Regions from separate parts of the Paenibacillus sp. FSL H3-0321 genome, predicted to be linked through region 2. Evidence: riboswitches for the same ligand, from Rfam matches in the RefSeq annotation. Region 2 holds a riboswitch; each other region holds the start of a gene.

Region 1 (10,125 bases), 2.9 Mb from region 2:
CTGAAGCCGGTATTGTCCGTGCTCGGCGCGCGGCATATTCTAGGCGGCGTATATGCCGTGGACTCACAGGCTGTGCGGAGTGATCAGGGGATAGTTGAACTGGCCGAGGAACTCAAGCTGCGGCTGAACAGCGTACTGGTGGAGCTGGCGGAAGAGACTGCGCATAAAGCGGCCCGCAAGGCCGGAGAGTAACCGGCTGCGCTAACTATGCCTCTCGTACTATAATACCAAAGAGCTCCTTTTATCCGGTGGATAGAAGGAGCTCTTTTATATTGGTAAGGTTACGCGGTGTTAAAAATCTTGATTGGTGTATCTTCCTGTAGTAGGGTGGATTTTAGCGAATTTAGCATAATCAATACTGGCTACGATAGTATTCCTCCTAAAATGTGGTGCTTCCCGGCACTTATCAAGCATTTTGTAACAAATGCTTATTATATTAAATAGCGTAACGTCACGCAGTATATTTTCTTGGAATACAAAACTTTTCTTGTTTGGAACGTCTATAATTTAGTGTAATTACAAATTATTGGAGGTTAGTTAAGTATGGAAAAAATTTTTCTTTCATTTTTTTTTACTTTAAGTATGCTCTTAACATTTGCTATCCCGCTTTCTGCTGCACCAGCGATTCAATTGGTGATCAATAGTGAGGTTGTTAATTCAGATGCTCCACCCGTTTCCGTCACAGGGCGAACTATGGTTTCTTTAGCTTCCTTAAAGCCGCTGAAACTCAATTTAGTCTGGAATGCTGGTAAGAAAACGGTGACTGTCAATACTCCTGGGACCAAAGACAAGCTTGTACTTACGATCGGTCAAAAAGAAGCTTCTTATGGAGAAAAAACTCTTACTTTGGATATGCCTGCTCAATTGAACAAGAATCGTGTTGTTGTGCCTTTGCGCTTCATCAGCGAAGCCCTTAAAGCAGAGGTGGAGTGGAAGGCGGACAAAAATACTGTCATTATCCGGAGTGCTGATCAAGTAGAAACATATAACAAGCTGTATCAAGGTACGGATTTGGTTGCGGCACGTAAAATCGCTGTAGACCTTCCTTCTAAGGATGAAAATACGCTTCATAATACCGAGGAAGGCGTTTATTATCAGTATATCTTTCCTGAAGGAGAAGCATTGAGATATTATTATGTTGTTGGAAATTTATATACTTACTATGAAATTAAGGATGATGTTAAACATTTAGTTTGGGAAGGTGTAGAAGAAGATTCAGGGGAGAAAACGGAAGAAAAAGGAAAACGGCCGCCGGAAGACAAAACACAATATTATTTTTTACAAGAACGTGTGGATCATAGTGTCACATATGGTAGAGTAGGGGCTGAAAAGTCGGTAACGCAAGCTTTACCCAAAGGTCATACGGTATTAGCGGATATTATTGTACCTATTTCCGGTGAAGTAAGGAAAGATCAAATTAAATAGATTTTTTACTTCATTTTGGACGTCCTGAGCAATAAGGGACGTCCTTTTTTTATGTTTTAAGTTTTCTATTCCGTAAACTTCAGGAAGTTAGTGGGCTGGAGAACAATAGGGAAAGAGCAGTGAAACAGGATCATGCTACTGGACCGCTACTCCCGCCGATAACTAGAGCACCCCGGCCAAGGCGCTCTACGTTCTTGTTATTTGTTTTACGCAGCCCGCGGAGCGTTGTGGGCTGGATCAAAGAAGGACGGAAAGGGCAGGAAACATAGGAGGATTGCACTTTGTGCAGCAGAATTGCCGCGTTTCAGACACTAATCGAATTTGACTGCATTTTGTACAGCAGAATTAAGGCTCATCCGGCTCAAAATGGCTTTTTTCAGGCAATCGACTGCACGAAATACAGCAGATGGTCTTTTTGGGCTGAGATCAGGTTAATCTAGTGCACATTCTGCATTAGATTAGCGTAGCCCGCCATTTCGCCGCACTTACAAATCGTCGAACCCGTTGTCGTCGCCGACTTTGCCGTAATTGCGCGACTTAGCTTCGAAGAAATCGGTTTTGGTGGCGTTCAGCGCTTCGTCGGAGAAAGGCTTGATCCATGGCATGCAGTTGACGTCCACGCCTTTATAGGCTTTTTCCATGCCCATCAGGGTCAGGCGTTTGTTAGCTGTGTATTTGATATAATCGCTCAGCTCGTTCATGTCAATGCCGCGCACGTTGGTGAGTGTGTAGTGACCCCAGTTGGTTTCCAGCTCTACGGCGCGGTCGATGGTGCGGTACACGTAATCCATATTCTCCGGAGTGTTGAGCTCTGGGAAATCCGCGAGCAGCTGCTTGAACACTTCCGCGAAGAAGTAGCAATGCTGGTTCTCGTCGCGCTGGATGTAGGAGATCATCTGGCTGGTTGCCATCATCTTCTGGTCACGGGCCAGATTGTAGAAGAAAGCAAACGTGCTGTAGAAGAAAATCCCTTCCAGAATGAGATCGGCTACCAGCGCGCGGAAAAAGGTTTCTTTCGACGGCTCGTCGCGGAACTCCTGATAAATATCGGAGATGAACTGGTTGCGCTCCAGCAGGACCGGATCATGTTTCCAGTATTCGAAGATTTCCTTCTGCTCGCTGTCCGAAACGATGGAAGAGAGGACGTAGGAGTAGGATTGGTTGTGCACAACCTCCTGCTGTCCGATGATCGCGGAGATCGCCTCCAGGGAAGAGTCGGTAAAATACCGCTTTACGTCGCCCACAAACATGGTCTGCATGGAGTCCAGCACCGCGAGCAGGGAGATGTTGATCTTGAACACACGCTGTTCTTCAGCTTCAAGCATCGGGAACTGCTGGGCGTCCTTGGACATCGGAATTTCATCGGCGATCCAGTGGTTGAGCAGCAGCACCTTGTACAGCTTATACATATGCGGCATGCGGATATCGTTCCAGTTCAGAATGCCCGAGCATTCCCCGTCAATGATGCGGGTAGACATATTCGGCGCTTCTGTATTAAAAATCTTTTGCAGTTGCATTTTGTTTCCCTCCTATATTTTGCACAGCTAACTGGTGAAAGGTTTCCGCCGACATGCCCTCTCGCCGGAAGCGGGCTTCCAAATGGAGAGGGGGAGCAAGCTTCCTGGCTCCTAAGGGGGTAACGGGAAAGTCACCCGGTAATTTTGTATGAATGGTTCTATTTATGCTTATAGAGGGAATTCATGTCGCTATTATGGGCTGTTTATCAAATAGAGCCCTTTTGTGAAAACTTAGCGGGCAGAATTCCTGTTCCTTGTGGGATTTTCAATCCAGGGGCACAGGTAGCGGCAGGAATTCCCGTTATTGATTAAAAATAGGTAAAAAATGGCATACTGCGCATTGAACAAGGAAGAGAAAGCCTGAATTGGTCAACCGCCAATCTTGATATTGGGACAACGTTCGCGCAGCTAACTGGTGAATGCTTACTTTAAAAACCAGCGCTTAGTCACGGAGAGGAAGTTTGGAATTGGAGGAGCGTTAGCGTTCGCCTTTATACTCGGATTTCAACCGTAAATGCGGTATAAATCAAGAAATCTGAGTATAACAGCGGCCGGAGATCTAAACATTCCTCGCAGTGACGGTTATTGCGCTGGGTTTTAAAATTGGAATGAAAGGCTTAGCTCGCGCAAGATTCACACTCTTCTATGGTTAATGCACGGCTCCGCACATAATACGTCGACTTGAGTCCGCCCTTCCAGGCGTTCAGATGCAGGTTCAGGAAATCGGTGGCCTTGATGTCCGGCGTCACGTACAGATTGAAGCTCTGGCCCTGATCGACGTGGCGCTGGCGGGCTGAGGCCATGCGGATCGACCAGTTCTGGTCAATCAGGAACGCCGTTTTGTAGTACCAAATCGTCTTCTCGGACAGATCGGGTGCCGGGTTGGCGATCTTGTAGGTTGTTTTCTCCTCGTAGGAGAGCAGCTCGTACAGAGGATCAATACTGGCTGTGGAGCCGGCGATGATCGAGGTCGAGCCGTTTGGAGCAATCGCGAACATCCAGGCATTGCGTACGCCGTCTTTCGCTACTTCCTGCTGCAGCTCACGCCACTGCTCAGTTGTCACATATTTGCCTTCCTGCTCGCCGCTTGTATAACCGCGCGAGTCGAAGTAGGCTCCGGTATCCCAGTCGGAGCCGGCAAACTTCGGATAGCGGCCCTTCTCGCGGGCCAGCTCCATGCTGGAGCGTACCAACAGATAGTTAATGTGCTCATACAGGTGATTGTTGTATTCCACGGCTTCGTCGGACTCCCAGCGGATGCCCTCCAGCGCCAGCAGGTGATGCAGGCCGAAGGTACCGAGGCCAACTGCACGGTATTGGCTGTTTGTGTACTGCGCCTGCAGCACTTCGATATTGTTAATGTCGATGACGTTGTCGAGCATGCGTACCTGAATCGGCACCAGCCGCTCCAGCACTCCGGCCGGGATGGCGCGTGCCAGGTGGATGGAGTTCAGGTTGCAGACTACGAAGTCGCCGGGAACCTTCGAGATAATGATCCGGGTCTGGCCGTCTTTGGTAACCAGCTCTTCACTCTCAATGACCGTTGGCGACTGGTTCTGCATAATTTCCGTGCACAGGTTGGAGGAAAAGACCATCCCCTGGTGCCGGTTCGGGTTAGAGCGGTTCACTGTATCGCGGTAGAACATGTAAGGTGTGCCGGTTTCCAGCTGTGATTTCATAATCCGCTTCATGATGTCGATGGCCGGAACCGTAATGCGGGACAGCTCCAGATTGGCGGTAGCTTCGGCATATTTGTCGCGGAATGCGCCTTGGCCAAGCTTTTCGTCATAGAAATCCTCAAGGCCGAGTGCGCGGCCGTTCTCATCTTTCCAGCCCATTACCTTCTTCACCTCATGCGGACAGAAAAGGTTCCAGTGGCCGCGCGCTTCTACGGCCTCCATGAACAGATCCGGCAGGCAGACGCCGTGGAACACGTCATGCGCGCGCATCCGCTCGTCGCCGTTGTTCAGCTTCAGGTCGAGGAAGGCGAGAATATCTTTATGGAAGACGTCGAGGTAGACGGCAACGGCACCCTTGCGGGTACCCAATTGGTCGACGCTGACGGCGGTATTGTTCAACTGGCGGATCCATGGGATAACGCCGGAGCTGGTGTTCTTGTGGCCGCGGATATCGGAGCCGCGGGCCCGCACCTTGCCGAGGTAGACGCCGATGCCGCCGCCCATTTTGCTCAGCCGGGCTACGTCGGTGTTGGAGTCGAAGATACCTTCGAGCGAGTCGTCGACGGTGTCGATGAAGCAGCTGGAGAGCTGTCCGGCAACCTTTTTACCAGCGTTGGACATCGTTGGCGTTGCAGCCGTCATATAAATGTTGCTCATCGCCCAGTAGGCTTCTTTGACCAGATCCAGACGTTTCTCTTCCGGCTCTGTGTGCATGAGGAACATAGCGATAATCATATAACGCTCCTGCGGAAGCTCCATCACACGCCCGTCAAAGTCATGGGCCAGGTAACGGTCGGACAGGGTAAGCAAGCCGATGTAATCGAACAGCAGGTCGCGTGTATAATCAATGCAGCTGCCAAGCTCGGCAATCTGTTCTTTGGTGTAGTGGGTCAGAAGTTCTTCACGGTAGATGCCCTTCTTCACCAGATCGGAAATCAGCGGGTACAATTCGCCGTATGGCTCATCCGGGTATGCTTTATAGCGGCGGTTAACTGCGGCTTTTTTGTATAGGGTCGTCAAAAGCGAGCGGGCAGCAGCGAACTTCCAGTCCGGTTCTTCTTTGGTTACGAGCTCAAGGGCGCTCATGGTGAAGGCACTACTGATTTCTTCTCCGCTGACCTCACTCCGGCGAAGCTTGGACTGCACCCCGCGCAGCAAGGTTTCTTTGCTTAATTGCTCAAGGCCGTTCAGGATACGGTCGGCGTAAACGGAGAGGCGGATTTGATCAAAAGCCAATTGGCGGTTGTCGGGTTTCACTACGAGTTCTGGCATAGGGGATTCATCCTTTCGTATTTGGGTTTAATTTTCAATATTAAAAATTGATATATTATAGCGCAGAAAGCGGCCAGGAAATGGCGGCTCAGCCGACATTTCAAAGCTGCCTTCGAAACAGGCGATAGATCGTATCGCGTGCTAGAATCCGAGTCTGCGGAAAACAGAAGCTTAAAGTATACCATGAAATTTATATTTCCAAGAAGCTAAAGTACAGCAGGCTGCCAATGGATGATTTCCTTGCCGGCAAGGCTGGCCGGAATGTCGATAATCCGCTGGTTGCTGCTTCCCCGGTAGGGAAGGGTAGTATCTTTAAGCTCTTCTACAAATCGTCCGTCAATCACTACATGGCACAAGGCCAGCAGATTCCATTCCGGCGAGCCCGGAGAAGCCGTCAGCTCTTCATACGTATAACCGGTATAAATCCAAATTGAGAAATCCGGCAGTACGGCGCGAAGCTCATGGATAAAGCCCGCAGCCTCTTCTGCCGAGAAAAAAGGGTCCCCGCCGGCCAGCGTCAGGCCGTCCAGCAGCGGATTAGCAGCAATTTCAGCGATAATCTCACGCTGCCGCTCCAGGGTGAACACTTCACCGAAATTGAAATTCCACGTTTTCGGATTGAAGCAGCCCGGGCAGCGGTGGCGGCAGCCGCTGAGGAAGAGGACGGCCCGCATGCCCTCTCCCTCATTAATTGATTCCGGGTAGTAGCCGCAAATATTCATAGATGCTTGATGCGGTCTCTTACTTCGGCCTGCTTGGCGGCGTTGAAGCGGGTCTGGTAGTCACCGGTCAAATATCCGGTTACCCGGCGCAGGCGGCGGATATGGGTGTCATGCTCATGCGCGCCGCAGGAAGGGCAGTTCGTGCCGATAACCCCTTCATAGCCGCAGCCGGAGCAGCGGTCAATCGGGTGGTTAATGCTGAAATAGCTGATTTCCTGCTCCAGCGCGTAGCGGATGATTTTGACAAAAGCCGCCGGGTTGCTGCGGGCATTGCCGTTCAGTTCCACATAGGAAATGGCTCCGGCGTTGCAGTACTCATGGAAAGGGGCCTCAAGGCTAATCTTCTTGGCCGCACTGATCTCGTAATACACAGGAATGTGGAAGGAGTTCGTATAATATTCGCGGTCGGTTACGCCGGGAATTGAGCCAAGCACCTTGTGGTCCACCTTGGTGAATTTGCCGGACAAACCTTCGGCAGGTGTTGCAAACAGCGTGATGTTAAGATCAAGTTCTTCGCTCTTGCGGTCGCAGTACTCACGCATATGGCGGACAACGGCGAGTGCTTTGGCATGGACCTCCATGTCCTCGCCATGATGTTTGCCGTACATGGCCTTCATGCACTCCGCCATACCGATGAAGCCGAGCGACAGACTGCCGTGCTTCAGCAGATCGCCTACGCTGTCCTCTGGAGCAAGCTGCTCGCCGCCTTCCCAGACGCCTTCGCGCATCATGAAATCGGAGGCTTTGGCTTTTTGGGCCGCCTGGATCCGGAAACGGTGCAGCAGGCCCTCCAGCGCAATATCCATATAATGATTCAGGTCGTCGTAGAAGCCTTCCTCGTCGGGAGCAAGACGGCGGCCTGTCACAGTGCCGTGAGCAAGGCCTAGACGGACCAGATTAAGGGTGTTGAAGGACAGATTGCCTTTGCCTGAGCAGTGATCGCGTCCGAAACGGTCACCCAGCACCCGGGTGCGGCAGCCCATCGTAGCAAATTCAGTGTCCGGGTCAGCCGGATCATAGTATTGCATGTTGAGCGGAGCATCCAGATTGGCAAAGTTCGGATACAGTCTGCGTGCGGAACATTCGGCTGCTTTAAGAAACAGCTCATAGTTCGGATCGCCCTGCTGCTGGTTGACGCCTTGCTTGCATTTGAAGATTTGGATCGGAAACACCGGTGTTTCTCCGCTGCCGAGGCCGTTCATGGTGGCGGTCAGCAGGGAGCTGATCACAAGCTGGCCTTCGGGGGAGGTGCAGGTGCCATAGTTGATGCTGGTAAAAGGAATCTGTCCGCCGGAACGGCTGGACATCGTATTGAGATTATGTATCATACTCTCTGCTGCCTGTAGTGTTTCGCTTTCGGTCTCTTTCTGCGCAAAGCGGAAGGCGCGCGGGTACTGCTCCGCCAGATCGCTGCGGCTCATTGTGATTTCGCCGAGGTGATCACCGGCTTGTCCTTCTTCAAAGTATTCCAGTCCCTTGCGGAACAGCTTAGCGAAGGATTTGGTCACGTATGGGGCAAGGTCGTAATCCAGTTTATTGGCGGATACGCCGCCGTACTGGGCATTTTGCTGGGATTGGAAAATAATCGCCACCAGCGACATTGCGGTCATAATTGAGTTCGGAGGACGGACACTGCCGTTGCCGGTATTGAAGCCTTCGCGGAGAAGGCGCTCAAACGGGATGAAGATGCAGTTGGTCGTTCCGATGGCGTATTGATCCAGATCGTGGACGTACACGACATTATCCTGAATGGCCTGCACGAGCTGTGGCGGCATCGTGAAGTTGCGGGCATACCACTTGGAATATTCACTGCCGAATTTGCTCATTTTGCCGGAGAAGCTTTCTCCGTTCAAATTGGCATTCTCGCGCAGCAGATCCAAATCCCGGCTGTCGATAATATCCCGTCCCAAATGAATAACTTCCTCCAAAAGAACTTCCTGTGCAGCTTGTCCACCGTTGTACCGTTTCTCCAGCAGCGTCATTGTCTAGCTCTCTCCCCTCGGTATAGTAAGAACGAAGTATATACTTCCTGATAGCAGTAAAAAAGCATCTCCCGCCGAGGAGGCGGGAAATGCCCGAATGCGTACGAAATATCCTTAAAGGATATTTGCCGGTTGTCTTGATGAACATATAAGCAGGGGACAGGGGTAATCTCTGTCCTGTTCTTATATATTCCGCAGAAGCCGATACCTGAGGGCGATAACGGTTTATCGCCTTCAGGTATCGGCAGCCTTGGCTCCTTAAAACACGGGAAGGCTATGTCTGCTTGTGCAGGCCGCATTGCGGACACCTCACCTGGTCCTCGCAGGCATGAATGATGGTGTCGGCGAAACAGGCAGGTCTCCTGGCTTCCGGTGAATCTTCCAGCGCCTTCCCGAGAGCTTTACCGCCCCTCAGTGGCTATTGCCGGTAGACGCTGCTTCGCGGGCTTCAGAAAGCCTGCAGGCATCCGGTTACAGTGGCGGGACCACAGCGGATTTGCACCGCGTTTCCCTATTAAGCTTCAGCTCGCTTGAAAGAGCGAAACACCTGTTTCCACTATATTTTGTTGTCGTTAGATAAAAATAACCCAATATGTTGTGTTTGTAAACCATTTTTTGAAACTCCGCGCGGGGAGCGGGTTCTGCGGTTTTACTCACAAATGATCCACAGTTAGTCCACAGGTAATCCACAAGTTGGGTGCAAAAAGTGTCTGGATAAATTCATAAATTGTCTTAAAAGATGCCACAAAGACTCCATAAATATAGTGAGCGTGACACTGGAATGCCTAACGGAGAAATATGGGGGACGAAGGGTTACGGATGGTGTTAAATCGTGCAACAATCCTCACGGCGATTTGTGGGTGTGCGGCGGAGTTGCTACAATAAGAATAGGCTGAAGACATGTATCAGGAGTTTTAGGCTTATAGTCCGGAATGAGTTACCACGAGGAAGTTTCCATAAAGGGTTTTGCTTTACAGCATATTAAGGAGGGATTCAGGATGGCAATTGGCGAAGTAACCGTAATTCCGATCGGCACAGGCAGCACGAGCCTTAGCAGCTATGTGGCCGATATGCAGCGTGTGCTCAGGGGAGTGGAAGGAATCACTTATGAGCTTACATCCATGGGGACGATTATCGAAGGGCCGATCCCGCGGATTCTCGCTGCCGTAGAAGCGCTGCATGAGTCACCTTTCGCTGCCGGGGCGCAGCGGGTATCCACGTCGCTGAAGATTGATGACCGCCGCGACAAGCCGTCTACAAGCCGCAGCAAGCTGCAGTCCGTTGAACGTAAGCTGGAGGAGAATTGAAGCCCAGATGTTGTAAAAAAAGGTTGCGTTTTTGGCTGGAAGTTGTATAATATTTTTTGTTTGACAGAAAAAATGCTTTAAGCTGGTGTAGCTCAGGGGTAGAGCAACGCACTCGTAATGCGTAGGCCGGGGGTTCAATTCCCTTCACCAGCATCCTTAAAACCTTTGTGTGGCGCGGTTTTCCGGTATTTCGGGGACTGCGCCTTTTATGTTCTTCTACC
Region 2 (10,125 bases):
AGTATATATAATTTTACCACATTTATAGCGTAATGAACATCGTTTACCAAAAAAAAGTTCACTAGCCTACCTTATTATATCCCTGATGTCAATCCACGGTGCCTTGCGGCGGCTTTCGCTGTGCAATCGCCTCGGTTACCACGTAAGCCAGATCATCGTTGCTATAGAGAGACAATACTCCTAGAACCGTATCATCGGAGATAAAGCCTGCTTCCTCCTCGGGTACAGTCAGCGCCAGTGCCCTGCTGAGCGCGGCATTGCCCTCCTGCTGCGGGTAAGCCTGCAGATACAGCGCATGCGGGTCTAATTTGTTGTTCACACACCATTGGGCAAACACGAGAATCATCATTTCTTCATCCCGTTTGTAGCTTTCGATAATCTGCTCTTCCATTGATTTGCTGTACTCGTCCATAGTGTGCTCCTTTCTGCTCTTCTGTCATTCGGCAAGCTTCGCTGCCAGCACATGGCTGGGCAGAACGGCGGAAGCTGCGATGCCGCATTGCTCCGGGGTATGAATATTGTTCAAAAAATGACTGACCACGCCGCTGAAGCCTCTCCGCTCCAGAATCGTATCCCAGCTTCCGAAGCTTTGGTTGCGTGGCAGGGAACCCTTCTCGAATAACGTAACCTTCTCCATGTCCACCACTTCTACTGATCTGCCGTTTCCGTGCAGCTCCAGCTTCTCAAGGTCAGCTCCGGCATCCCTGACCATACTGTACATTCCGCTCTCCCCGCTGGTCCAGGACAGCATTCCGGAGGATTGAAGCAGCCTGCCTTCCCGATCGGACTTAAGACTGCTGTGAAGCAGCTCATAATCCCCGCCGCAGAGCCAGAGCAGCAGGTCCAGCATATGAATCAGATCATCATGCACAGTTTCACGGCTGCTGCCGGATTGCAGCTTCGTGCGGTGTTTGACCGCCTGACAATGGCTGATACCGCCGGCTTTGGTTAGCCAGGCCTTGGCTGCCATATACATCGGGGCATACCGGCGGTTGAAGCCTACAGCCAGAAGCAGTCCTTTGTCTTCGGCCAGCTCCGCCATCCGCCGGGATTGTTCCAGCTCATAAGACAGCGGCTTATCTACATACACCGATAATCCGTGCTCCAGACACTGGGTCACAATTTCATAATGAGTTGGCGTGGGACTATGCACGAAGACCGCGTCAAGATCCCAGGACAGCAGCTCATTTAGATCGGTGGTGCCTTTGGGCAAGCGGTACATACCGACCGCTCCCTGAACCGTAACCGGAGAATGGCTTAGCACTCCAACTACCTCGGCCTGGTCATGACGGGAGAGCAGCGGCAAATAGACTTTACGGGCAATATCCCCGATGCCGACCATCGCCACTCTTTTACGTGCAGTGTTATTCATCGTAGCATCTCCCTCTTCTGTCATTCTTAGATGTATTATACAGTGACAAGCTCATTCGACAAATGATCTTTGCTTCATTAATTACTTTTTTTTCAGTATGATGAGATGAATGAACGGAAGAAAGGGAATAGTAGAATGAGAAAATGGCTGATGGCTTTGCTGTATGTTGCGGGTGTAATCCTTGCGTTTATCTATAGAAATGAAATCCTGGGCTGGCTGCGGGAGGATCACAATCTCCTCCTGTCGATCGGCGCGGCCACATTGCTGGCCTTTTTTCCTGTCATACCCTATAAGGCTGTCATCGCTTTATACGGATATGCCTACGGAAGTGTAGCCGGCGCAGCCATCTGCTGGTTAGCGACCACTATAGCTGCCGCGGTAGTGTACGGCATCGTAAAATATATATTTCAAGACAGGGCGGGTACATACTTAGCCTCTATACCACTGCTTGAGAAATTCTCGTCTGCCGTACAGCGGCGCCCCTTTGCTTCCATTGTGCTTGCCCGCCTGACTCCGGTAATTCCGCAAATGGCGGTGAACATCTACGCCGGTGTATCCGGACTGCACTTCTGGAGTTATCTCGCCGCTACCGGCCTAGGCAAAATCCCCGGCATATCGCTGTACGCCTTTCTTGGAGGACAGCTGTTCCTTCATCCGAAAAGCGCTGTTATAGCTATTCTGGTCTATGTCGCCGTAATCGCACTGGCCGTATGGTCCCTCCGGCCCCGCCGTTTCTTGGAATAAAGAGTCAACTGAGCACACATGTAGCAGTGAGAGTCCCGGCAGCCAGGAGGATGTTGTTTACAAGCATTCCGCCACACGAATGGCATCCGCTGGCAGAGTGATCTAATTTGCTTTATAATTAAATTGAATTGTGATCTATTTAATTGCATTCTATGAATGGAGGGATATTTATGAGTGATGTTCAGTCTAACCATATAGGCACCAAAACAGAAAAAGCGACTTTTGCGGGAGGCTGTTTCTGGTGCATGGTATCTCCTTTTGAGGAGCTGCCGGGTATTGTCGAGGTCCTCTCCGGTTATACAGGCGGGCATACGGTCAATCCGACCTATGAAGAAGTGTGCTCAGAAACGACCGGGCATGTTGAAGCGGTACAGATTACCTTTAACCCGGATATTTTCCCATACAGCAAGCTGCTGGAGCTGTTCTGGCAACAGATAGACCCTACCGATGCCGGAGGACAATTCTATGACCGCGGAACTTCCTACGGCACGGCGATATTCACCCATTCGGAGGAGCAGCGCCAGCAGGCAGAAGCTTCCAAGGCTGCGCTACAGGCCAGCGGACGTTTCTCGGGGCCAATTGTAACTCCAATCCTGCCGGCCAAACCGTTTTTCCCTGCCGAAGAGTACCACCAGGGTTATCATCATAAGAATCCCGGACACTACAAGCGTTACCGCAAGGGCTCCGGCCGGGATGCTTTTATCGAGAATCACTGGACACATCAGGAGGATAAGAACAGTCTGAAGGAACGTTTGACGCCGCTGCAATACGAAGTGACGCAGAACAACGCTACGGAATCGCCTTTCCGCAACGAATTCTGGGATCATCATGGAGACGGTATATACGTAGATATCGTATCCGGTGAGCCGCTTTTCAGTTCCCATGATAAATTCGATTCCGATTGCGGGTGGCCCAGCTTTACCCGGCCAATCCGCGACTATTCGGTCAAGGAGAAAACCGATCTCAGCCACTTGATGATCCGCACGGAAGTGCGCAGCAAAACTGCCGATTCCCACCTTGGTCATGTGTTCAACGACGGTCCCGGTGAAAATGGCCTGCGGTACTGCATCAATTCGGCTGCCCTGCGTTTTGTGCCGAAAGAAGATCTGGAGAAGGAAGGCTATGGAGAGTACCGTGTGCTCTTCCAGCATGCCTGATTCATAACGAACAGGAATTCTAAACATCTAACCCATACAAAAAAAAGAAACTCTGATTACAGAGTTTCTTTTTTTGTATTTGCTTATGCAGGGTCAAGCTTCGTAATAAGTGGTGCAAAATTAATCACTGAGAATTTATTAGCACTGGTTGGATCACCACTGCCTACAGCAACCTTTTGTGTTGTTGAGAGGCTGCTGGTCCAAGGCGTGTAATTCGCCCCGGCTGTGTCCGTACGCAGCTGGGTTTGGGAGAAGCTGGCCTGGCTGTACGAGCTGGCGCCTTGATCCTCCACACCGTGTATCATTTTCACTTTGTTATACGTCCCCAGCGCCTTCGACGCATTGCCGACATCCTTGTGGTCGGTCCAAGGGAGCGCCGCACCATTCAGATACAAGGTGGCTTGACGCGTGGAATGATCATAAGTGAGCTTAAGGTCAACCGTCTGGCCTTTGGCAAGACTCGATACAACTTGGGAATCATAGTACGTGCTGGTTCCTCCGTAGGAGGCTCCAAGAAACACTTTGAACCCGAGGTAAGAGTAGGAAATCCCCGCTTCAATGGAGGCATCTCCGATGCCCAAGTACCAGTCGACGTAGCCGTTTACCGGATTAATGGTTGTCGGCAGAATAAGCTTTGTTGTTACCCCTGTGTAGCTGGCTGCATTGGTAATTGTTCTAACTGCTCCGTGTCTGTTCATTGTTATCCATCTCCCTATACATATTAGTTAGTAGAAGCTGGCGCGCCATCTTTGCTTCTCATCTATTAGGGAAATTTCAAAAGAGAATTACAACCAAGCTGCGAAAAAACTTATCATCCCATACAGGGTGCTCATTCTTTATCCTTTATTCTCCGGTTCACCGCCATCTTCCTCGGGGGCAGTTCTATTCTCCGGCGCAGGCTCTGTGCTGCTGCGGTTCAGATTCTCCCTGTTCTGCTCCCGGTTGATCTGACCGATTCGCTCCATATGCGTCTTCTCACGCTCCTTGGATTTTCTCCGGTACCAGAGGACAATCGCTGTAACCACTCCGCCTATAAGGAGCACCGGAAGGGCCGCTGCAAGAAAAACAACCAGCCACTGGAACATAATGGACAAAGCGTTCAGGCTGCTCTTGAGTGCATCCGATGCCCGGTCTAACAGCGGACCCTGCTCTTTCTTCTGCGTAACGGCAAAACTTTCGTCCGTCTGATAGAGGCGGAGCTCCACGGTGGAGAAGGAGACATTTTGATCAATATAACGCATTCTGCCTTTAATCTGTTCGATTTCCTCCTGAATCGCTCCAAGCTGGTTAGCGAAAGCGACCAGGTCGGCCGATTTGGTTGCTTTTTTCATAAACTCGATATACTGGTTCTCCATCAGCTGCTTAGCCTTAAGACGTGATTCCAGATCAACATATTCTTCTGAAACGTCCTGCCCGGTGATGCTTTGCTGAATTTTTTCATTCTTGATCTTCTCCAGATTATCCAGAAAAGAGGCGAATCCGGAAGCCGGCACCTTCAGAATAAAGGTCCCGCCCTTCTCGTATTCAGACATATTCTCCGAGAATTCAATAATATAGCCGCCGGCCAAAGTAATCATGTTCCGTACATCACTTTGCGCTGAGGCATAGTCCTTTACCTCCATATTGAGGTTGGCCCGGTAGATCAGCTTCTTGTTCAGTCCGGCTGCAACATCGCTCCCGGTAAATCCGGAAGGTTGTTCAGCACCCTGTTCTGTACCTAGATTCTTGGCTGTCCCCGTCTTGTTCGCATCGGTTTTCTGATCCTGTCCGCCTGCTGTTACTGTAGCAGACTCCGCCGAAGATTCCTTCGATTGAACCGAAGCAGCCGCAGGTACTGAATCTGCCGCCCCTCCCTCAGAGAAGGTGTTCGCACTGAGTTGATCAGCAGCCGAGTTGCTGTCGTCGCCTGAACCACAGCCTGCCAGCACAACTGCTAGAACCAATAAAGATAAAAAGTAATGCAGACCCCATTTTCGCATTCTCATTCCTCCAAAAGTGTAGTGGAATTTCAGCTTCTTCTATATAAAACACTCCGGCGAAAGGCCCTTTGATCTCTGAGTCTCTTCCGCGTTATTTATTTTGACGTTCCAAAAGCTGGAAGGTTGCAGGAGATTGGAGAATTCCGAACCTTTTTTGATGTTTATTCCCAAATTTAACACCGTTTACATCGCAAACAGGATCATTCGAATGCTGAATGATCCTGTTTGCGAAAGGAGGCTTTATTTGCTACAATAATCGTGTCTGAAAAGACAGTGAAACACCAAATACCCTCTATTCACAAGGAATAAGGGTATGGTTCTGTTCGGACAAGCTCCACCTTGCTGAACAGGACAAATCACAACGTTCTAATCATGTTGCCAATCCACTATAAGGGGAGGTGAACCCTCATGGCAAAAGACGTATTGTGCGCAGTGAACTCTTGCACCTATTGGGCTGAAGAGAACAAATGCAACGCTGAGTCCATTTTTGTTGCTTATCACAGCTCCAAAGAGCCTACACAGTCTGAAGAAACAGACTGCAAAACTTTCGAAAGTAAATAAGGTTAAACGTAGAAGGGACCCTCCACGGTTCCTTCTTTTCTGTTTCCCATTCTATCAAGAATGAGAATTATTATCAAGTGTTTCTGCTAAAAAGATCGCCACAAAAAACCAATCCGGGGTGGAATACCCCGGATTGGTTTTTACAGTATATATGCCGACCCTAGCTGGACTTCCTCGGGATATTCAGCCCCCCTACGGATCACTGGGAAAATGTGCGCCCGGTATAACGGACGTATCAGCGGCTGACCGCTCCGCTCTTCTCTCTGACAATCACGGCAGCCTGCACCATGTTGCGCAGCGCCGCTCCGGTTTCTTCCCAGCCCCGTGTCTTCAGGCCGCAGTCCGGATTAATCCAGAACTGTCCGGCATCAAGCACACGCAGCGCCCGCTCAATAGCCTGTGTCATTTCCTCTACCTTCGGTACACGCGGACTATGAATATCATACACACCAAGACCGATTCCCTTGTCATACTCCTGTTCTTCAAAGCTGACGATCAGCTCCCCATGGCTGCGCGAGGTCTCGATGGAGATTACATCGGCATCCATCGCCGAGATCGGTCCGATCATGTCATTGAACTCACTGTAGCACATATGCGTATGGATCTGCGTGGTCGCCTTCACAGAGTTGGTAGCGATACGGAAAGATCTTACCGCCCAGCTCAAATAATGCTCATGATCTTCAGCCTTTAACGGCAGGCCTTCACGGATCGCCGGTTCATCCACCTGAATCATCTCGATTCCCGCTTCCTCAAGCGCCTGAACCTCATAACGTAAGGTAAGGGCGATCTGGTTAGCCACCTCTTCACGGCTGAGATCATCACGGACAAACGACCAGTTCAGAATGGTCACCGGACCGGTCAGCATCCCTTTTACCGGAAGACTGGTGAGCGACTGGGCGTACAGACTTTCCTTCACGGTCATAGGGCCGGTAAACGCAACATCGGCATAAATGACCGGCGGCTTCACACAACGTGAACCGTAGGATTGGACCCAGCCCCCTTTGGTAAAGAGGTACCCTGCCAGCTTCTCGCCGAAGAATTCAACCATATCCGTCCGCTCAAATTCACCGTGCACGAGCACATCCAGCCCGAGCTCCTCTTGAAAAGTAATCGCATCTGCAATTTGCTGGCGGATAAATCCGTCATAACGCTCCTGGTTCCAGACGCCCTTACGCCATTTGAGCCGGGCCTGGCGCACTTCAGGCGTCTGCGGGAAGCTGCCGATCGTCGTTGTCGGCAGCAGCGGCAGCTGCCACTTCTGCTGCTGCACCTTTACGCGTTCCGCGAAGGGCAAGCTGCGGCTGTCCGGCAGCTTATCCAGGCTGCGCACCTGCTCAGCCACATCCTGGCGCCCGCGTTCCGGCAGGGCGCGGAACACTTTCAGCGCCTCGCGGCTCTCGGCGAGCGCTGCGGCATAGACCTGCCCATCCTCGCCCGCCGCTGCTGCAATCAGGCTCAGCTCCGCCAGCTTCTCGTCGGCGAAGGCCAACGCTTGCCGTACCGCAGGCTTTAACTTGTCCTCGCCTTGAACAGTTACAGGCACATGCAGCAGACTGGAGGATGGCTGGAGGATCAGCCGTTCGTCCGGCACATGGGACTTCAGTGCGCGGACCAGCTCAAGCTTGGCATCCAGATCGGAGCGCCAAATATTGCGCCCGTCGATAATGCCCGCTCCCAGCCATTTGTCCTCTGGCCAGCCCAGACGCCGGATCGAGGCCAGATTGGCCCCGCCGTCATGGACGAAGTCCAATCCGATGCCCTGCACAGGCAACTTCAGCAGCACTTCCAGCGGCTCTGCGGCTTCAAAGTAAGTCTGCAGCAAGACATGAAGTCCAGGCACTGCTGCAGCAATCTCTCTGTAGATAGTTCCCAGCAGTTCAACTTCTTCCCCGGTTAATCCGGTCACAATTGCCGGTTCGTCGATCTGTACCCAAGCCACGCCTTCCTGCTGCAGCTCCTGCAGCAGTTGCACATACACCGGCAGGAAACGGGCAGCAACCTCTGCAATTTGATCCGCAGCGAATCCCTTGGAGAGCTTCAGGAAGGTATAGAGCCCGACTATAACCGGCTTGCCCTCAATACCTGCCTGCTCTTTGGCGAAACGGTAGGCAGCGAGCGGTTTATTCTCAATCAGGCGGGGAGTCTGCCCGCCGATTTCCGGCACGATATAATGGTAATTCGTATTGAACCATTTGGTCATCTCGCAGGCAGGGGCGGCCGAATTGCCGCGCGCCATGGCGAAGTACAGATCGAGCGGAATGTCTCCGCCATCGTAGGCATAACGCGGAGGAACAATGCCAAACATAGCAGCGGTATCCAGCACATGGTCATAAAAGGTGAAATCATTGACAGGAATCAGTGCGATCCCGGCCTGCTGCTGTGTCTTGAGGTGCTGAAGCTGAATCCCGGCCATTTCCGCGCGGAAGGTTTCTTCATTGATTTTGCCGCTCCAGTAAGCCTCCAGCGTCTTTTTCCACTCCCGGTTCTTTCCGATTCTCGGATAACCGAGGCTGCTCGTCTTGATGTTGTTTGTCATTACAGTCACTCCCTTGTCTATAGTAAATGCCTTAAGCTTTAGTTAATGATCTCAGTCGTTATCAATAAAAAAGAGCGTCTTCCCTAACCAGGCCGCAGGGAAAGACGCCCATGAGCTGCCAATGGGTAACGTCTTAACACCTCCCTATCTTCCGTAGGTACTGCAGTGCTGTTGAGACAGGCAGGTCTCCTGGCTAGCGGCGTCGGCATCCATCAGCAAGTCTTCCCGGCGAAGTAGAGATGGCCAGTGACATGGGCTGCTATGAACTCTTCCGTTACAGTGGCGGGACCGCATCGGCTTGTCACCGAATTTCCCTATTAAGCCTCCGGGCCTTTCTGATGCTCCGGCTGGCGCCTGTCTCCGATATTTGCAAATTGTATTCATCCCGTAATCTGATGCCATCATACTGAATCCGATACCTTATCCGCAACAGATTTACGGGTATTCCCGTTATACACATTCCCTATAGCTGGTGCCGTACAGGCTCATTTTGCGGGGATTCTGCCGCACATTCCCTCACAGCCTCTCTTCAAGAAGCAGCTTCAGCAGAACGTTTGGTATACAGCAAAAAGAACCGGCTGCACCGTCCTTGGCAAGGAGGTACACCCGGTTCCTTTTCGATAAATGATAGCAATCAACGGACTATTTCAGCCTGTCTTTTAGAACCAGACGAGGTAGACTACCCCGGCAAGAACGAGACGGTAAATCGCAAACGGCATGAGCTTGATCCGGTTGATCAGCTTCAGGAAAAACTTCATAGAGAGCAGCGCGAACAGGAAGGCACTAATGAACCCGGCAATAAAAAACGGCAGGGCATCTATCGTAAAATACTGCCAGTTCTTGACCAGTGAAATCAGACTCGCACCGGCCATGATCGGCACTGCCATAATAAAGGTGAAATCGGCAGCCGCACGGTGGCTCATACCCAGCAGCACTCCACCTGAGATGGTCGATCCGGAGCGTGAAAAGCCGGGCCAGAGCGACAAGCATTGGATCAAACCTACCGATAGCGCCTGTCTATATGTAATTTGGTCAACACTCTCTGTCTTGATTTTTTTGGGGGCGAACCGGTCGGCAAAAATCATGAATATTGCACCAATGACCAGACCGATCAGCACCGTCGACGTCGAGAATAAATGCTCGTCGATGTAATCCTCGAACAGAAACCCGAGAATTCCTGCAGGAATAAGTCCCACAATGACCTGCGCCAGCTTCAGCCGGCCTTCCGTCTCCACCGGAGGCTGTCCTTCCGGCACCGCCGTCAGCTCCTTGCGGCTGAACCGCTTGAGACCCAGCAGGTCGATGAACCGGTTGCGGAAAATGATGACTACCGCCAGGATCGACCCCAGCTGGATGACTACTTTGAACGTGTTTGCTGCATATTTTCCGAGGAATTCCTGGGATTTCAACCACATATCATCCACGATTACCATATGGCCGGTCGAGGATACCGGAGCAAATTCAGTTAATCCTTCTACAATTCCCAGAATGATGGCTTTCATGATAGTGAGCAGCTCCATATTGATCCCCTCCTTTTATTGACCTCACCCTTTGCGAGGCTTTAAATGTTCTGAGAAACCTGTGTATTAAATTAATCCGTGGTATCTACCGGTTTTCTACCGGACTGGCGTTTGCGGAAATAGAGCACACCACCCACAACAACTCCCACAGCAATCAATACGTAGACGACACTCGAGTAAGCTTCCATGTACACGCCAATATCCTCCCAGGATTCTCCCAGCGCAGCACCCAGCAGAATAAGCAGCACATTCCAGC
Region 3 (10,125 bases), 4.7 Mb from region 2:
GGATGATTGCATCGGCACGCTTGCTTCATGCTACAGCGGGGAATCCGAGGTGTACATTCTCACCGGCGATCACGATATGCTGCAACTGGTCAACGATAACGTCAAAGTCGTCATTATGAAAAAAGGCCGCTCGAACTATAAAGTTTATGATCCGGCGGAATTGCTGGAGGAAAAGGGCCTCACCCCTGCCCAGGTGATCGATTTGAAGGGCTTCATGGGCGACACCAGCGATAACTACCCCGGTGTAAAAGGCATTGGCGAGAAAACGGCGCTGAAGCTGCTGACCGAATACGGTACGGTGGAAGGGGTAATCGAGAATCTTCATCTGCTTCCCAAAGGCGTGCGTGCCAAGATTGAGGCTGATCTTGATATGCTTCACCTGTCCCGTGAGCTGGCGGAAATCCGCTGTGATGTTCCGGTAGTCTGCACGCTGGCTGAATGCCTGTGGGCGCTGCAGCGCGAGACGGCAGCCCGCAAGTTCCAAGAGCTGGAATTCGGCAGCCTGATGCATCTGATCGGCAGTGTGCAGGATGAGCGGGGCATTGTGCAGATCGAGCTTGGGGATCTGGGCTGATCTTCGCCAGCTGCTGATACAGGTTGATTATTTTTTTGCAAAAGCACTCTTGAACCCATATAGGTTCCAGAGTGCTTTTTTTGCGAATGGGGCGGAACATGTTATATAAAGATTGACGAAGGGGTTTAGCAGTGTTTATAATATTAATATAATTATTAAGTGGTTAATATATATATTAACCATTGAGGGGTGGATTATTAAAATGATTCAGCGTGCAGTTTTAAATGCGGATATCCGCAAGGGAACAATCAACCGGAATATTTATGGACATTTCTCCGAGCATTTGGGACGTTGTATTTATGAAGGCATCTGGGTAGGTGAGGATTCACCGATCCCGAACACGAACGGCATCCGCAACGATGTTGTGGAAGCGCTTAAAGAAATCAAGATTCCGGTGCTCCGCTGGCCGGGCGGCTGCTTCGCCGATGAATATCACTGGAAAGACGGCATCGGTCCGCGCGAAGGCCGCAAACGGATGATCAACACGCATTGGGGCGGTACGGTGGAGAACAACCATTTTGGCACCCATGAATTTATGGAGCTATGCGCCATGCTGGATTGCGAGCCTTATATCAACGGCAACGTCGGCAGCGGCACGGTTCAGGAAATGTCGGAGTGGGTGGAGTATCTGACGTTCAACGGCGTTTCGCCAATGGCGGAGCTGCGTCAGGAGAATGGCCGGCAGGAACCGTGGGCCGTGAAATATTTTGGCGTGGGCAATGAGAACTGGGGCTGCGGCGGAAATATGCGTCCTGAATATTATGCCGATCTGTACCGCCGGTATCAGACCTATGTGCGCAATTATGGAGACAATAAGATCCATCGCATTGCCTGCGGTCCGAATGTCGATGATTATCACTGGATGGAGGTCCTGATGCGTGAAGCCACCCGCTATATGGATTCCATCACACTTCATTATTACACCATTCCGGGTCCTGCCTGGGAACAGAAGGGGGCGGCTACCGGATTTGAAACCGGCGAATGGTTCTCTACGCTGGAGAAGGCGCTGCGCATGGATGAGCTGGTAACCCGCCATAGTGTGATTATGGACAAATATGATCCGGAGAAACGTGTGGGCCTCATTGTCGATGAATGGGGAACCTGGTATGATGTTGAGCCTGGAACCAATCCCGGCTTCCTCTATCAGCAGAACACGATCCGTGATGCGCTGGTTGCCGGTGTAACCCTCGACATTTTCCATAAGCACAGCGGCCGCGTTCGGATGGCGAATATTGCCCAGACGATCAACGTGCTGCAGGCTGTAATTCTTACTGAAGGCGAGAAAATGCTGCTGACTCCTACGTACCACGTATTCAATATGTACAAGGTGCATCAGGATGCGGAACTGCTTGATCTTTCGCTGGAGAGTGGCACCTATAGCTTCGAAGGCCGCGAGATTCCGGAAGTCTCGGCCTCAGCTTCCATTACGGCGGAGGGTGTAATTCATGTCAGCCTGTGCAACCTGAATCATGCTGCAGCAGCATCGCTTCCGCTGGAGCTGCGCGGACTTGCCGGGAAAGAGGTTGGGATTACTGGAACGACGCTGGCCGGAACAGCAATTGATGCCCACAATACATTCAGCCAGCCGGAGGCAGTGACGCCACAGCCGTTTACCGGCTTTAAGCTGGAAGGCGGCAAGCTTAACGTTGAGCTGCCTCCGATGTCGGTGACCGTGCTGGAAATTACCCCGAAGGCTTAAGGGAGCATCCGTTATGAGCACTTTATCAACCTGCAAGGGCTGCCGGGAAGAGTACAAGGTGACGGATGCCCAGATTGCCCGGATTCTGGCTTCATCAATGTTCACCCCGGACAACACCGCTTCAGATGAAGTATACAGGGAGCGGGTTGCCCTTTGCTCAGCTTGTCCGAAGCTCCAGGATGGCGTAACATGCACGGCCTGTGGCTGTATCATTCCGGTAGTGGCCAAGCTGAAGGAGCGCGGCTGCCCGTTGCCGGGCGGCGGTTTGTGGAGTCCGGTCACGGAGTAGCGTTCCGCCAAGCCGTTGGAGAGCCTTTGTCACAGAGGAAGCATCATTGGCTGTGAATACCGGAAAGAACCCCATGGAGTCCCAGGCATACTGAAATTTTAAACGCCCTCATCACTCGTGGATGCAATACCGCGAGGGATGGGGGCGTTTATGTGAGAAAAGAAGAATATATATGCGGACTTTACAGTGAAGGCATCGCTTGGCTAGGAGACTGTTCCATTCCCATTGTCAGCACCTGCTGCTGCATCCCTTTTATCCGCGTCAGCACCATTGAATCCATCGGTATAGAACAGCTCTATGACCAGATCCTCGTTGTAATTACCGAAGCCTTTGCCGAATAAGGTGAGCCCGCCGATATGTTCGGCATCCTCTTCCACCGAGAGCCTGAAGGTCCACTGCTTGTTGCGGATTGCAACCTGCTCCAGCGTAATGTCTGAGAGTTTTAAGCCGTCCATATAGGTTCCTTTTGGGGTAATGCGCAGCTGCTTGAGCAGGCCGTATTGATTGGTGTACGCCGGCCACCAGGCAGGGGTATATTTCCCCGGGCTGTCTCCGTAATCGCCTGGGCTAGTCCAAAACCCGAGCTTCTGGCCATTCAGCGTAAACGCAATATCCGAAGGCCAGTTATTATTGGTTGAGGGTGCTTCGGAGGCAATCTCCATCGTAATGATGAGCTCCTCCGGCTGCTGGCTGGACAACAGGAAGTTGGGTATTTTGTATTCGACATAACCTTTGCCAAACCAGAGAATTCCGGCATTCATCCGCTCCATATCCCAGAAATAACGGGGATCGTCGAAGCTGCCGATGATATGCTCGGTAGTGGCCAGCCCGCAGGTTGGCTCTATCTCAAAATCGGAATAATGTCCGACCGGTATTTCTTTCCGGTGACCCTTGCGCTCTGCTTTGGCCTGGAGTGGGAAGATAATCTCCACCCCTTCAGCGGCAAGAGAACAAATCTTTTGCAGTCCGCTTCGTCCGGGAGCCATATGGGTGCGGATCAGTCCGGCCGTTTCCAGCTTACGAACATGCATTGTCATAATGGCGCTGCTCAGCTTGACCGCTCCCGCCAATTCCTTTACATTCATGGGCTGAACAGCAAGCAGCTGCAGCATTCGCAGACGTACAGCGCTTGAGAGCGCCTCGTACACCGGCAGGGAATCTTCGGTAAGATCAAGTTTCATTTTCTGGGTACGCCTCCGGATTCAAGTTATATAGTTAATAATTATATTACTTAAATGGCTTTCTTACAACCCGTTGGGTTCACCGGATGGTGTGCTGGAGAACTTTGCCGCTCCACTTTTATCACAGACACCACCCGGCGAAGTCCACTATAATGTACAGGATAAATTAGCGATAAGACAAGGTGCCCTTGTAACTACAAGGGGTAACAGGGAATCGGGTGCAAATCCCGAGCGGTCCCGCCACTGTAAGGAAGAGCTGAACTTCAGCATGTCACTCGGCAAACAGCCGGGGAAGACGAAGGAAGGCGTTATGATCCCGAGCCAGGAGACCTACCTTGTTTGCGCGCACCACGACTCTACGCGGATAGGAGCGGTGTACGAATTGGTTAAAGAGATGAAGGCATGCAGTTTTGGGGACGGTGGATTTTGAAGATTTGGTGCAGAGCAAGTGCCAGCTTCAGCTCCCCCACATTACAATTCTGCGAATTCTCCGCGATGTTGCAGCGGTACCACCATCTCTTACATATCTGATGACGTACATAGCACTCCCACCCCCCGGGGCGGGAGTTTTTGATTTGATGCGGCACAAAATGACGAATCCATGGAGGGAAAAGGATGAACAAACGCAAGTTTTGGAGTTTTGCTGCACTCATTGCCGGATTTACCTTTTATTTTTTGCTGAATGAGCCGGGCACGGCCAACGCGATGCATATTATGGAGGGTTTTCTGCCGGTAGGCTGGGCCGTATTCTGGTGGGTGGCGTTTCTGCCGTTTTTTACCCTTGGAGTCCTTAAGCTGAAGAAAATGACCAAGGACAACCCGGAGCTGAAGCTGCTGCTTGGGCTGGCGGGTGCATTTACCTTTGTCTTGTCGGCACTCAAAATGCCTTCCGTAACCGGAAGCAGCTCCCATCCTACAGGAACGGGACTTGGTGCTGTAATGCTGGGGCCGCTGCCGATGAGCGTAATCGGGTCTGTTGTGCTGCTGTTTCAGGCGCTGCTCCTGGCGCACGGGGGGATAACGACACTCGGAGCGAATGCATTTTCGATGGCGGTGGCCGGTCCTTTTGCCGGGTATGCGGTCTATAAGCTGCTAATGAAGGTGAATGGGCGTGAAAAGCTGGCAGTCTTTATGGCGGCGGCAGTGGCTGATCTCATGACGTATGTGGTGACCTCGGTTCAGCTTGCAGTGGCTTTTCCGGCGGCAGACGGGGGTGTGCTGGCTTCTCTGATTAAGTTCGGCGGTATTTTTGCCGTGACGCAGATTCCGCTCGCCATCAGCGAGGGGCTGCTGACCGTGCTGCTCTGGAACTGGCTGAAATCCTACAACCCGAATGAGCTGTCGCTGCTGAAACGGCAAACCAAGGGAGGAAGTCTGTGATGAGCAATAAGTGGAAAAATGGGTTGATGCTGCTGGCGGTGATTTTGCTGGTGGTGCTGCCTCTGCTGCTGGTGAACGGGGAATTCGGCGGGGCTGATGATGCCGCAGAGGGTGTAATTACAGAGATTGATCCCGGTTATGAGCCGTGGTTCAAACCGCTGACGGAGCTGCCTGGCGAAACGGAAAGCATGCTGTTCGCGCTGCAGGCGGCGATCGGGGCCGGAGTGATTGGCTATTCCATCGGCCTGCTGAAAGGCAGACAGGACCGGCGCAAGCTTAATGATCAGAAGAATTGATGCGTTATCCTACAGCAATGCGCTGAGGCAGCTGCCCGCGATGTGGAAAGGCCTGTTCGCAGCAGTCATGTTCATCCTTTCCTATGCGCTTCATCCGGCCTTGCAGCTTGTGATTGCGGGCTGGATGACCGTGTGGTGCGTCCTGTACGCCAAAATCCCGCTGCGCGCCTACGGCCTGCTGTTTGGTACGGCACTTTTGTTCTTTTGTCTGAGCCTGCCGGCACTATTGCTTGAAATTGGCCATCCAACTGCCGGTGAGGCGTTAATGTCCTTGCAGCTCCCGGCTTCGACTCGTTCACTATACATTACAGCGGAGGGACTGCACCGGGCAGGGTTGCTGCTGGCGCGCGTGTTGGCCTGCCTGACCTGCTGCTTTTTTATCATATTTACAACACCGTTCGGAGAATTGCTGCAGGTACTCCGCAGGCTGCGGATGCCGCAGATCGTACTGGAGCTCATGCTGATTATGTACCGTTTTCTGTTCCTGCTGAGCGATACAGCACATGGAATGATGCTGGCCCGGCGGCTGCGCGGCGGCAGAAGAGGACGGGTGGCCAAACTGCGTGAAGTTGCGGGAATGGCGGGCTCGCTGTTTGCGAATACGATGCACCGCTACTATGGGCTGTCACAGGGGCTGATAACCCGGGGGTACATGGGTGAGATCATTTTACCGCCGTACGTGTCACGCCCGGTGCCGCGCAGATTCACGGTTCAGGCTTGCGCCGGTATTTTCCTGCTGCTGCTGGCTCAGCTATGGATCTTGCGGAGCTGGTGATTTCTTGATTGGGGAAGCGGCCAACGGCAGGAGTTAAAGTGGAGACTGAACTAAGAGTAAGGAGATTGCAATGAATAACGAATATAGCCTGGTCTTTGAGGGGGTCGCCTACAGTTATCCGGACACGGCGGAACCTGCGCTGCGGGAGCTGACTGTCTCCATCCCCAAAGGACGAAAAACAGCAGTGCTCGGCCACAACGGCTCCGGCAAATCAACCTTGTTCCTGCATGCCGTTGGCGTACTGCGTCCGCAGAAAGGCAAGGTGCTGCAGGGCGGTACCCCGCTAACCTATTCCAAAAAAGAGCTGGCCGCCCTGCGCCGCCGCGTGGGCCTCGTCTTTCAGGACCCCGAGCAGCAGCTGATTCTTAGTACGCCTATCGAGGATATTTCTTTCGGACTGCGGGGGACGGGCATGGATGAGGCCGCTATTCAGAAGCGCTGTCTGAAAGTGCTGGAGCAGCTGAATCTGCTGGCTCTGCAAGACAAGCCGGTTCATCAGCTCAGTCTGGGCCAAAAAAAGCGCACGGCGCTCGCAGGGGTCATGGCGATGGAGCCAGAGCTGATTTTGCTGGATGAGCCGACCTCCTATCTGGACCCGCTCTCCGAGAGACAGCTGCTTGCGGGACTTGAGAGCATTTATGCCAAGGGCACCACGGTGGTCATGGCGACGCATGATATGAATCTGGCCTACCGCTGGGCGGACTGGATCATCGTGCTGGATAAAGGCGTCTGCCGGGCAGCCGGATCGCCGGAGGATATTTTTGCAGACGGGGAAGACATTCGGGCGATCGGCCTTGACCTGCCGCTGCTCGCCGATTTATGGCATAGCCTGCCCGGCCGTTTGACTGCCGGGCAGACTGCTCCCCGGAATGCAGAAGAGTTCAAAGCCATTCTGAAGCAGCTGTTTAGCGAGTCTGGAAATATAAGGGTTTAGAGAGTTTGAAATGTAAAAGAAGGTTCGCGTCAATGACAGATGTGAATGTACCTGATTGGGCAGAAGCATCTGCTATATATAGAGCGTTGTAGCAAGCAGAAGGGAAGCATGAAATCAGGTTATTTTGTGGACGGGGGAAAAAGGATGAAGAAACAAGGAAAGCTGCTGATTATCGGCTTTGGCCCCGGTGCCCTGGAGCATATTACAGGCCGCGCACTGGCTGCGCTTGAGGAAAGTGAAGCTGTCATCGGCTATAACACCTACGTAGAGCTGATCAAGCCGCTGCTGAAGCATCAGGAAATTGTCGGTACCGGTATGACCGAAGAGGTTAGCCGGGCCCAGGAAGCGGTGCGCAGGGCGGAAGCGGGACAGAGCATTGCGGTCATTTCCAGTGGGGATGCAGGTGTGTACGGGATGGCCGGACTGGTGTACGAGGTGCTGATCGAACGGGGCTGGAAACGTGCGGGCGGTGTGGAAGTTGAGGTGATTCCCGGAATATCGGCGATCCAGTCCTGCTCTTCACTGCTGGGAGCGCCGATTATGCATGATGCCTGCACGATCAGCCTGAGCGATCATCTGACGCCGTGGGAGAGCATCGCAGCGCGTGTCGATGCGGCGGGTGCGGCGGATTTTGTAATTGCCTTCTATAATCCGCGCAGCGGCAAACGGACGCGGCAGATTGAGGAAGCCCGCAGCATTCTGCTTCGCTACCGCGATCCGTCCACGCCGGTCGGCATTGTCAAAAGCGCCTACCGTGACCGCCAGCAGACGGTTGTAACTACGCTGCAGGATATGCTGGAGCATGAGATCGGCATGCTCTCCACAGTTGTGGTCGGCAACTCTGCGACTACCGTCTATGAAGGTCTGATGGTGACGCCGCGCGGCTATGAGCGCAAGTACAGTCTTGGCGCCGAGACGCAGGCGCTGAAGCCGCATGAGCGGCTGCGGACAGCGGCAGAGCCGTGGTCGCTGGCTGCGGCAGCGGTTGCCGCAGAGGCCGCAGCAGAGGTGAATAACGCTGCTGGCCCTATGGGCAGCGCGGCGGCTGCGGAGAGCGGAGCTGCTTCTGCAGCGGCCCGGACGGAGCTGCCCAAGGCTTTTGCTTCCGCCGTTTCGCCGGCGGTGCAATTCGAAGCCTCCGAACTGGAGGTTTCGCCGGCACTTGGCAGCCACGGATATAGCGGCACCCAGATGGCGCTGCTTGCGGAGCTTGCAGGCGATGAAGGTCAGCTGGTGTATACGCGGGACGGACATTTTTTGCTGCGCAGCAGTGGGGCTGAGCAGGAGGATAAGGCGTACCGTCTGGCAGAGGCCGGGCTGAATGTGAGCCTGCCGGGGGATTTTGTGAAAGTGAAGACGTGCGGCTTCTGTGAATTAAGAAAGAAAGACGGGCTTAATGCGGCTATCCGCCTTCATAAGCTGCTCCACGGACGGCCGGTGCCGCGGGAACTTCAGATCGGTGTAGCTGGTTGCGGCATGGCCTGCAGCTCAGCCGTGCTGGAGGATATCGGCGTAGTGTACTCCAAGGGCAGCTTCGAGCTGTACCTTGGCGGGAAGAAGTCGGGACGAGGCCCGCATGCAGGCAGTCTCGTCGCCGAAGGAATGGATGAAGAAGAGCTCATAGCCGCAGTTACAGCGATTGCCCTGCGATACGGTTCGCAGGGCAAAATCAATGAACGGTTTTATACATTTTTTCAGCATGGGGGCCACAACGAATGAAAACAGTATTGCTCGTAGGACACGGCAGCCGGGTAGCGGAGGGCAACGAGGAGCTGCGGAAATTCACAAGTGAGCTTGCCGCCCGCAAGCCGGAGCTGACCCTTGTAACCTGCTTTATAGAACTGGCTTCGCCTTCGATTGCTGAGGGCATAGAGCTTTGTGTAAAAGGAGGCGCTTCGACGGTTTTCGTGGTGCCGATTATTTTGTTCGCGGCTGGCCATTCCAAGCTGGACATTCCGCTGGCCATGGACCAGGCGAAGCTAAAGTATCCCGGCGTGGAATTTGTGTACGGACGTCCGGTTGGCGTGCAGGAGCGGGCGGTGGATATTTTGCTGGACCGGATCGCAGAAGCAACTGCGTGGAGACAGCCGGCCCAGCCGGAAGACAAGATGCTGACATCGGGGGAGAATGCGAATGATGCGGGTCCGGGGGAAGCACCTTCTGACTCCGTAGCTGGCAATACAGGCACTGCTGCAATTGAGATGAAAACCTCGAAAGTGGAGGACAAAGACACCATTATTCTTGTTATGGGCCGTGGAGGCAGTGATCCTGATGCCAACAGTGATTTCTATAAGCTGACCCGCCTGCTGTGGGAGAGGACTGCTTATAAAAGCGTAGAGGGCTGCTTTATCGCGATTGCCAAACCTTCGCTGCCCGAGGGGCTGGAACGTTGTCTGGCATTGGGTGCGCGTAAAATTGTGGTGCTGCCGTACCTGCTTTTCACCGGAGTACTGATGAAGCAGTTTTCCGATATCATCTCGCAGTTCGCTGCCGGGCATCCGGAGGTCGAGGTTGAGCAAGGCAGTTACCTTGGTTCTCACCCGCTGCTGTCCGACATGCTTGCGGAGCGAATTGAAGAGACATTGGAAGGCCAATCCTTCGCCAACTGCGATAACTGCAAATACCGTGTTGAGGCGGCCGCACACCACCATCACCACCACCATGGTGAGGAAGGCCATGAAGAGGGACACGGGCACCACCATCATCATGGGGAAGAGCATAATCACGAGCATGGGCATCACCTCCATCACCATCACCATCATCATCACGGAGAACACCATAACCAGGAGTACGGGCAATGTGGCCGTAATCATGCGGCTCATGGGCATCAGTGCTGCAGCGGGCAGCATGAACAGGAGCATCACTCCGAGATGGATACGGACGGCAAGACACAGCCTGGGCAGGACCTTTCAGTACAGGCAGTATCTTCAGCTAACGGGCCGAAGGAATTCTGAACGCTATGATATTTATGTTGTGCGGAACGAGTGATGCCCGGGA

What was found. Region 2 has a riboswitch for cobalamin ahead of metE (5-methyltetrahydropteroyltriglutamate--homocysteine S-methyltransferase). Riboswitches for the same ligand answer to the same signal wherever they lie in the genome.
Region 1: linked by a shared signal. The riboswitch ahead of MHI45_RS21045 (anaerobic ribonucleoside triphosphate reductase) and the one ahead of metE (5-methyltetrahydropteroyltriglutamate--homocysteine S-methyltransferase) in region 2 are both predicted to bind cobalamin.
Region 3: linked by a shared signal. The riboswitch ahead of MHI45_RS28565 (energy-coupling factor ABC transporter permease) and the one ahead of metE (5-methyltetrahydropteroyltriglutamate--homocysteine S-methyltransferase) in region 2 are both predicted to bind cobalamin.

Annotation. Positions count from the first base shown of each region.
Region 1 covers NZ_JBBODH010000001.1:4,722,721-4,732,845, forward strand. The annotation lists gene ssuE (NADPH-dependent FMN reductase) at 1-192, shown strand, start outside; gene MHI45_RS21025 (copper amine oxidase N-terminal domain-containing protein) at 544-1,425, shown strand; gene MHI45_RS21030 (ribonucleotide-diphosphate reductase subunit beta) at 1,911-2,942, opposite strand; gene MHI45_RS21035 (ribonucleoside-diphosphate reductase subunit alpha) at 3,560-5,893, opposite strand; gene nrdG (anaerobic ribonucleoside-triphosphate reductase activating protein) at 6,100-6,615, opposite strand; gene MHI45_RS21045 (anaerobic ribonucleoside triphosphate reductase) at 6,612-8,597, opposite strand; cobalamin riboswitch at 8,933-9,163, opposite strand; gene MHI45_RS21050 (MTH1187 family thiamine-binding protein) at 9,596-9,904, shown strand; tRNA gene MHI45_RS21055 (tRNA-Thr) at 9,986-10,057, shown strand.
Region 2 covers NZ_JBBODH010000001.1:1,781,049-1,791,173, forward strand. The annotation lists gene MHI45_RS07900 (hypothetical protein) at 89-412, opposite strand; gene MHI45_RS07905 (Gfo/Idh/MocA family protein) at 437-1,372, opposite strand; gene MHI45_RS07910 (TVP38/TMEM64 family protein) at 1,508-2,116, shown strand; gene msrB (peptide-methionine (R)-S-oxide reductase MsrB) at 2,287-3,273, shown strand; gene MHI45_RS07920 (hypothetical protein) at 3,357-3,971, opposite strand; gene MHI45_RS07925 (DUF4349 domain-containing protein) at 4,110-5,252, opposite strand; gene MHI45_RS07930 (DUF1540 domain-containing protein) at 5,661-5,813, shown strand; gene metE (5-methyltetrahydropteroyltriglutamate--homocysteine S-methyltransferase) at 6,049-8,349, opposite strand; cobalamin riboswitch at 8,512-8,722, opposite strand; gene MHI45_RS07940 (undecaprenyl-diphosphate phosphatase) at 9,009-9,869, opposite strand; gene MHI45_RS07945 (DedA family protein) at 9,941-10,125, opposite strand, start outside.
Region 3 covers NZ_JBBODH010000001.1:6,434,289-6,444,413, forward strand. The annotation lists gene MHI45_RS28545 (5'-3' exonuclease) at 1-574, shown strand, start outside; gene MHI45_RS28550 (alpha-N-arabinofuranosidase) at 777-2,273, shown strand; gene MHI45_RS28555 (DUF6171 family protein) at 2,287-2,562, shown strand; gene MHI45_RS28560 (ArsR/SmtB family transcription factor) at 2,766-3,743, opposite strand; cobalamin riboswitch at 3,907-4,095, shown strand; gene MHI45_RS28565 (energy-coupling factor ABC transporter permease) at 4,359-5,123, shown strand; gene MHI45_RS28570 (energy-coupling factor ABC transporter substrate-binding protein) at 5,123-5,419, shown strand; gene cbiQ (cobalt ECF transporter T component CbiQ) at 5,403-6,194, shown strand; gene MHI45_RS28580 (energy-coupling factor ABC transporter ATP-binding protein) at 6,265-7,128, shown strand; gene cobJ (precorrin-3B C(17)-methyltransferase) at 7,273-8,847, shown strand; gene MHI45_RS28590 (sirohydrochlorin chelatase) at 8,844-10,082, shown strand; gene cobK (precorrin-6A reductase) at 10,088-10,125, shown strand, end outside.